DNA from 2 places in the Pseudomonas bubulae genome. Region 2 is predicted to be linked to the other one. Evidence: predicted binding sites of a transcription regulator. Region 2 holds the regulator's gene; the other holds the start of a gene.
The links. The regulator LexA, encoded in region 2, represses DNA repair genes until DNA is damaged. The targets are predictions, from matches to a motif close to CTGTNTNNNNANACAG.
Positions count from the first base shown of each region.

Region 1 (3,374 bases), 2.4 Mb from region 2:
GGCTTCCGCGAGAAAGCTAACCATGGTTGAAAATAGCGAACTACGTAAGGCCGGACTTAAGGTGACTCTGCCACGAGTCAAAATTCTACAGATGCTTGACTCTGCAGAGCAGCGTCACATGAGCGCCGAGGATGTTTACAAGGCACTTATGCAAGCAGGCGAGGACGTAGGTCTGGCCACGGTTTACCGTGTTCTGACCCAGTTTGAGTCAGCTGGGCTGGTGATTCGCCATAATTTTGATGGCGGTCATGCTGTCTTTGAATTGGCTGATGCTGACGGCGGCCACCACGACCATATGGTCAACGTGGACAGCGGTGAAGTGATCGAGTTTTTCGACGAAGACATCGAAAAACTGCAGCACGCCATTGCAGCCAAGCACGGTGTTGAGTTGGTGGATCACAACTTGGTGCTGTACGTGCGCAAGAAGGCCAAGTAAGAGCATGTCACGCGAATTACGGTTCGCGAAACGATCGAAGGCGGCCCAAGGGCCGCCTTCGTGCTTTCTGATATCGGTTATTTCATGACCGTTCGTCGTTAAGCTGCAAGATTTTTTGCAGTGATCACCATCTTTTTGGCGTGGGCCAGGGATTCCTTGGTCAGGTCGATACCGCCAAGCATGCGGGCGACTTCTTCTACGCGCTCTTTTTTGCTCAGTTTGGCCACGGCCGTGCGGGTGGTATCGCTCTCGCGAACCTTATGGACAAACAGATGTTGATGGCATTGCGCTGCCACTTGCGGCAAGTGAGTGACCGTCAGCACCTGGCCGCGTTCGCCCAGGCGGCGCAGCAGTTGCCCGACGATCTCGGCAGTGGGGCCCCCAATGCCCACGTCCACTTCGTCGAACACCAGGGTCGGTACGCGGGAGGTTTGTGCGGTGATGACCTGAATGGCCAGGCTGATACGCGACAGTTCGCCGCCCGAGGCCACTTTGGCCAGGGCTTTGAGCGGTTGGCCGGGGTTGGCGCTCACCAGCAGTTCAACGTGTTCGAGGCCGAAGGGCGCCGGGTCGCTGCTGGCTTGCGGGCGCAGTTCGATCACAAAGCGGCCGCCAGGCATGCCCAGGCGCTGGATCTCTTCTTCGACGGCACTGCTCAGGCGTGTCGCGGCCAGGTTGCGCAGGTTGCTGAGTTCGCGGGCGCACTCTTGATAGTGGCGGGCATAGGAGGTCAGCTCATTGGCCAGACGCTCGATATTTTCATCATTGGCGTTGAGTGTTTCGAGCTCATCCAGCAGTTTTTGCTGCAAGGCGGCCACTTCGGTGGGTTGAACCCGATGTTTGCGTGCCAGGGTATAAATGGTGTCGAGGCGCTCCTCGAGATACTGCAGGCGGCCCGGGTCGGCATCGAAGTGATCAATAAAGCGGTTGAGCTCACCTACGGCCTCTTCGACCTGAATCTGTGCGCTGGCCAGCAGGTCGGTGGCTTCGCCCAGTGAGCCGGAGTTGCTGTTGATGCTCGAAAGCCGGTTGAGGCTGGCCGTCAATGCATTGAGCACGTTGCCGGAATCGCTTTCGCTGCATTGCTCGACTACCTGGCGGCAGATGGTCAGCAGGGTTTCGGCGTTGGTCAGGTTTTTATGTTCCTGCTCCAGCTCTTCCAGTTCGTTTTCTCCCAGCGAGAGTGTCTCCAGCTCTTCAAGCTGATAGCTGAGCAACTGATGGCGCGCGCGCTGTTCGTCGCCGGAGTTGGACAGGTGCTCAAGCTCTTGTTTGGTCTGGCGCCAGCGTTGTGCAGCCAGTTGTACCTGGCGGGCCAGGTCGGTGGCACCGGCGAACTCGTCGAGCAGGCGACGATGGGTATCGGGCTTGAGCAGCGACTGGTGTTCGTGCTGGCTGTGGATATCGATCAGCAGCTCGCCCAGGACCTTGAGGTCGCCCTGGGGGCAGGGCGTGCCGTTGATATAGCTGCGCGAGCGGCCTTCGGCGGTGATGACCCGGCGCAGGATGCACGGGCCGTCGCCTTCAAGGTCGCGCTCGGCCAGCCAGGCACGGGCTTCGGGGATATCCTGCAGGTCGAACGTGGCCAGGATATCGGCCTTGTCGGCCCCGGGGCGCACGACGCCGCTGTCGGCGCGGTCGCCAAGGGTGAGGCCCAATGCATCGAGCATGATCGATTTGCCGGCACCGGTCTCGCCAGTGATTACACTCATCCCGCGATCCAGTTCCAGATCGAGATGTTCAACGATGGCGTAGTTGTGTACGGACAGGTGCACCAGCATGGGAGCTGCTCCAAAACGTAATGTCTGGTTATTTATACAGTGTTTTGTTTCGTGCTGACAATGGCTGTGTTTAGTTCGATTTGCTTGTTTTATTCGGGTTCTTAGCTCGTTTGGTTTTTTCGGCAGTGGGAGGATGGTTCGCCAAACATGCCTTTTATGGGTTTTTGGCTCTTGAACCTGAGAATTGCGACCCCATATACCTTGGCACAAGCGCGAGTCGAGCTCGCGGACGAAGTTTGAAAGGAGAAATCTATGGCAGACGAACAGACTATGGATACGCAGAACCAGGAAGCCGAAGTAGCTGGCGAAGATCTGGCAACCCGCGTGCAGGTGCTTGAAGAGCAGCTGGCAGCCGCTAACGATCAGGCTCTGCGCGTAGCTGCCGATCTGCAGAACGTTCGCCGCCGCGCCGAGCAGGACGTTGAGAAGGCTCACAAGTTTGCACTGGAAAAATTCGCTGGCGACCTGTTGCCGGTGATCGACAGCCTGGAGCGCGGTCTTGAGCTGTCCAGCCCGGACGATGAAAACATCCGTCCGATGCGTGAAGGGATCGAGCTGACCCTGAAAATGTTCCAGGACACCCTGAAGCGCTATCAGCTGGAAGCCATCGACCCGCACGGCGAACCCTTCAATGCCGAGCATCACCAGGCGATGGCAATGCAGGAAAGCGCAGACCTGGAGCCAAACAGTGTGCTCAAGGTGTTTCAAAAAGGTTATCAGCTCAATGGTCGCTTGCTGCGCCCGGCTATGGTCGTAGTCAGCAAGGCGCCAGCGCCGGTTTCGCCATCGATTGACGAGCAGGCTTGAAATCGGCCACAAGGCCCCCATTTAGAAGTCAAGCGTTAAGCAGTGCCGCAGTTGGTCATTACTGCTGCGGCAACAAAATTCAAATTTAGGGAGAGTAAACATGGGCAGAATTATCGGTATTGACCTCGGGACCACCAACTCGTGTGTGTCGGTTCTGGAAAACGGTAAAGCAAAAGTTATCGAAAACGCAGAAGGCGCGCGTACTACGCCGTCGATCGTTGCGTACGCCAATGATGGCGAAATTCTGGTTGGCCAGTCGGCCAAGCGTCAGGCAGTGACCAATCCGCATAACACCCTGTACGCGGTGAAGCGTCTGATCGGTCGTCGTTTTGACGAAGAAGTTGTACAGA
Region 1 covers NZ_CP146077.1:5,000,486-5,003,859, reverse strand. Annotated here, with positions in the region: gene fur (ferric iron uptake transcriptional regulator) at 23-436, shown strand; gene recN (DNA repair protein RecN) at 535-2,217, opposite strand; gene grpE (nucleotide exchange factor GrpE) at 2,470-3,024, shown strand; gene dnaK (molecular chaperone DnaK) at 3,125-3,374, shown strand, end outside.
Region 1: the regulator LexA is predicted to act here: its motif matches at 2,242-2,257, upstream of recN (DNA repair protein RecN).

Region 2 (3,374 bases):
CAGCTGATGGCCACCCATGCAGCGCTGTATCAGCCGCTGCAGGCGCCGAAAAAGGTCAAGGCAGATGTATTCCAGCCTTTGATCGATACGGTCAGCCTGGAGGACGAGGCGCCACATGAGCTAAGCCGCGAAACCATGGAAGAGTGGCGCCAGAATCTCAAGGCGCTGGCCATTCGGTTCCGTGATGGACTCAATGAGTGCTGAGGGTCATAAGCGAAACGGTACAGTCATTCATCAGTCTGTAGTACAAAGCGCACAGATCCTGGGAATTTCCCATAGGATGGCTGATATACTCCCACGCTTTCGTGGAGAACAAATTTATATGCCAACGTCCTTTCTAGAAATTGTCGAGTTGCCAGACGGCCGCATCGAGTTGCGCCGTGCTGAGGACGAAGGGTCTTTGGTCACGCTGAATTTTTCTGAAGATGCCAAGGCTTTTCTTCAGGGTCAGCACGTAGAGGTGGCCAAGGCCATGCTCAGCGTCGGCGTGCAAATGGCGGGTCGGCTGGCAGAAGGCGAGCTGGAAAAAGACGACGGGCCGCGCATTCTTCATTAATCGCCCCGCAACCCTGTGCCGCAGCCAGGCAAGTGCATTCTGCACTGGCCCTGTGGCAGCGTTGCTTGTTTAGCCCAGGCGAATATTCAGGCTTTGCCCGTGACCGGTACGGGCTGCGCTGATCAACTGTTGGCGTGCAGCGCTGTTCAGCGGGTTGATCCAGCTGACAACGGTGTGGCTGCGGCCCAGGCGTAGCGCTTCGCAGGTGAGCTGCAACGCGCTTTTATTGCCATTGGGCTGCAGCAGCAAAATTCGCTCGCGGTTCAGCCCTGCATCGCGCAGCCAGCTTTGGGTCAGGCTGGCCGGTGGTGCGATAAGGGTCAACCAGCGGGCGTTTTGCTGCTCGCTCAGTTCGCGCAGCATGGGGGCAAGCAGGTTCAGGCAGTTTCCGGCAGCACCGCGTAGCGACAGCTCACTGAAGACTTCAGGTTCGGCGCTCCAGGGTGATTCGAGCACGTCCTTGATCGCAGGGGCCATGGGCTGTGCCATGAACGCCTCGAACAGGGTCAGTTGTGCGGGCAGCGGTGTGTGGGGGAACTGCATAACGCCTCCTATTAGCGGCGAATAACGCCGACGCTCAGGCCTTCAATAACCAGTTCCTGCTCCTTGAGATTGACTTCAATAGGGGCAAAATCCGGATTTTCAGCGATAAGCCAGACTTTGCTGCCTTCACGCTTGAAGCGTTTTACGGTCACTTCGTCGTCGATGCGGGCTACCACGATCTGGCCGTTGCGCGCTTCGCGGCAGGTATGCACAGCCAGCAGGTCGCCATCGAAGATGCCGACGTCCTTCATGCTCATGCCCTGTACGCGCAGCAAGTAATCAGCTCGCGGATGGAAGAAGGTCGGGTTGATGTTGCAGGACTCTTCAACGTGTTCCTGCGCCAGGATCGGCGCACCGGCAGCAACCCGGCCGATAATGGGCAGGGTGGATTCGTCAGCCTTGGCTTCGAAGCCGGGAATGCGAATGCCTCGTGAAGCGCCAGGGGTCATCTCGATGGCACCCTTGCGGGCCAGGGCCTTGAGGTGCTCTTCGGCAGCGTTGGGTGACTTGAAGCCCAGTTCCTGTGCGATCTCGGCACGGGTGGGCGGGTATCCGTTGTCATCCAGGCATCGCTTGATGAAAGCCAGGATCTCAGCTTGGCGTGGCGTCAGTTTTAACATGATGATCGCTCTGTCTTTTTATACAGTGACTGGGATTATATACAGTGAAGGCGTATTGGCAATCATCCATTTCCGGCAGTCCGCTGGACGGTCGTCGATAAGCGCTGTGGTCCGTACCTTATCAGTTGGGGCCGGGCTGGCCGAGGCTGTGGTTAAATGCGAAACCGACCGGTCGCAAAACGAATAGGTCATCTTGACTTTTGACTGGCTGAAACGTATGTTTCAAACAAGTGTTTAAATGTTTGTCAGGCGGAGTAGTCATGGCCCAGTCGGAAACCGTTGAACGTATCCTTGATGCTGCCGAGCAGCTGTTCGCGGAAAAAGGGTTTGCTGAAACTTCATTGCGGCTGATTACCAGCAAGGCCGGGGTCAATCTGGCGGCGGTCAATTACCATTTTGGTTCAAAGAAAGCGCTGATCCAGGCGGTGTTCTCACGCTTCCTGGGGCCTTTCTGCGCCAACCTGGACCGTGAGCTGGAGCGCCGTCAGGGCAAGCCGGAGAATCGCCCGACTCTTGAGGAGTTGCTGGAGATGCTGGTCGAGCAGGCGCTGGTGATTCAGCCACGCAGTGGCAACGACCTGTCGATCTTCATGCGTTTGCTGGGTCTGGCCTTCAGCCAGAGCCAGGGCCACTTGCGCCGCTATCTTGAAGACATGTACGGCAAGGTGTTCCGCCGCTATATGCTGCTGGTCAATGAAGCGGCTCCGCAGATCCCGCCCATCGAACTGTTCTGGCGCGTGCATTTCATGCTCGGCGCGGCGGCCTTCAGCATGTCGGGGATCAAGGCGCTGCGTGCCATTGCCGAGACCGATTTTGGCGTTAACACCTCGATCGAGCAGGTGATGCGCCTGATGGTGCCGTTTCTCGCCGCCGGCATGCGTGCCCAGAGCGGCGTCAGCGATCCGGCCATGGCCAGTGCGCAGATGCGTCCTCGCAGTAAAACTGCACCGGTCAGCGTCAAGGTTTGACCCGCTGCGGGTGGGCGCGGCAGCTTTGATCCGCTAAGCTAGCTGTCATGCCCAGCCCTGTCTTGTTCCCGTCTGCCAATTCGCCGCCGCCTCTCTGGAGTGCGGTGCGCAGGCCCGTGCCTGCGTATCCGGACCGGTTAACAAGCGCTCTCTCTTTCTAAAGGATTTCCCATGAGTTCTGCCTTGCAAGGCTCCTTGATGGTGGACGTCGCCGGTACCTGGCTGACGGCTGAAGACCGGCAATTGCTGCGCCAGCCTGAAGTGGGCGGATTGATCATATTTGCACGCAATATCGAGCACCCGCGCCAGGTGCGTGAGTTGAGTGCTTCTATTCGGGCCATACGACCGGACCTGCTGCTGGCGGTCGATCAGGAAGGCGGCCGCGTGCAGCGCCTGCGTCAGGGCTTTGTGCGCCTGCCTGCCATGCGCGCCATTGCCGACAACCCCAATGCCGAGTACCTGGCCGAGCAATGTGGCTGGATCATGGCCACTGAAGTGCTGGCGGTGGGGCTGGACTTGAGCTTTGCCCCGGTTCTGGACCTGGACTATCAGCGCAGTGCTGTGGTCGGCAGCCGCTCGTTCGAGGGTGACCCCGAGCGCGCCGCTGTATTGGCCGGGGCATTCATTCGCGGGATGAACGACGCGGGCATGGCTGCCACCGGTAAGCACTTTCCGGGGCACGGGTGG
Region 2 covers NZ_CP146077.1:2,220,648-2,224,021, forward strand. Annotated here, with positions in the region: gene V6L81_RS10370 (DUF6586 family protein) at 1-204, shown strand, start outside; gene V6L81_RS10375 (hypothetical protein) at 323-556, shown strand; gene sulA (SOS-induced cell division inhibitor SulA) at 626-1,099, opposite strand; gene lexA (transcriptional repressor LexA) at 1,111-1,719, opposite strand; gene V6L81_RS10390 (TetR/AcrR family transcriptional regulator) at 1,980-2,687, shown strand; gene nagZ (beta-N-acetylhexosaminidase) at 2,871-3,374, shown strand, end outside.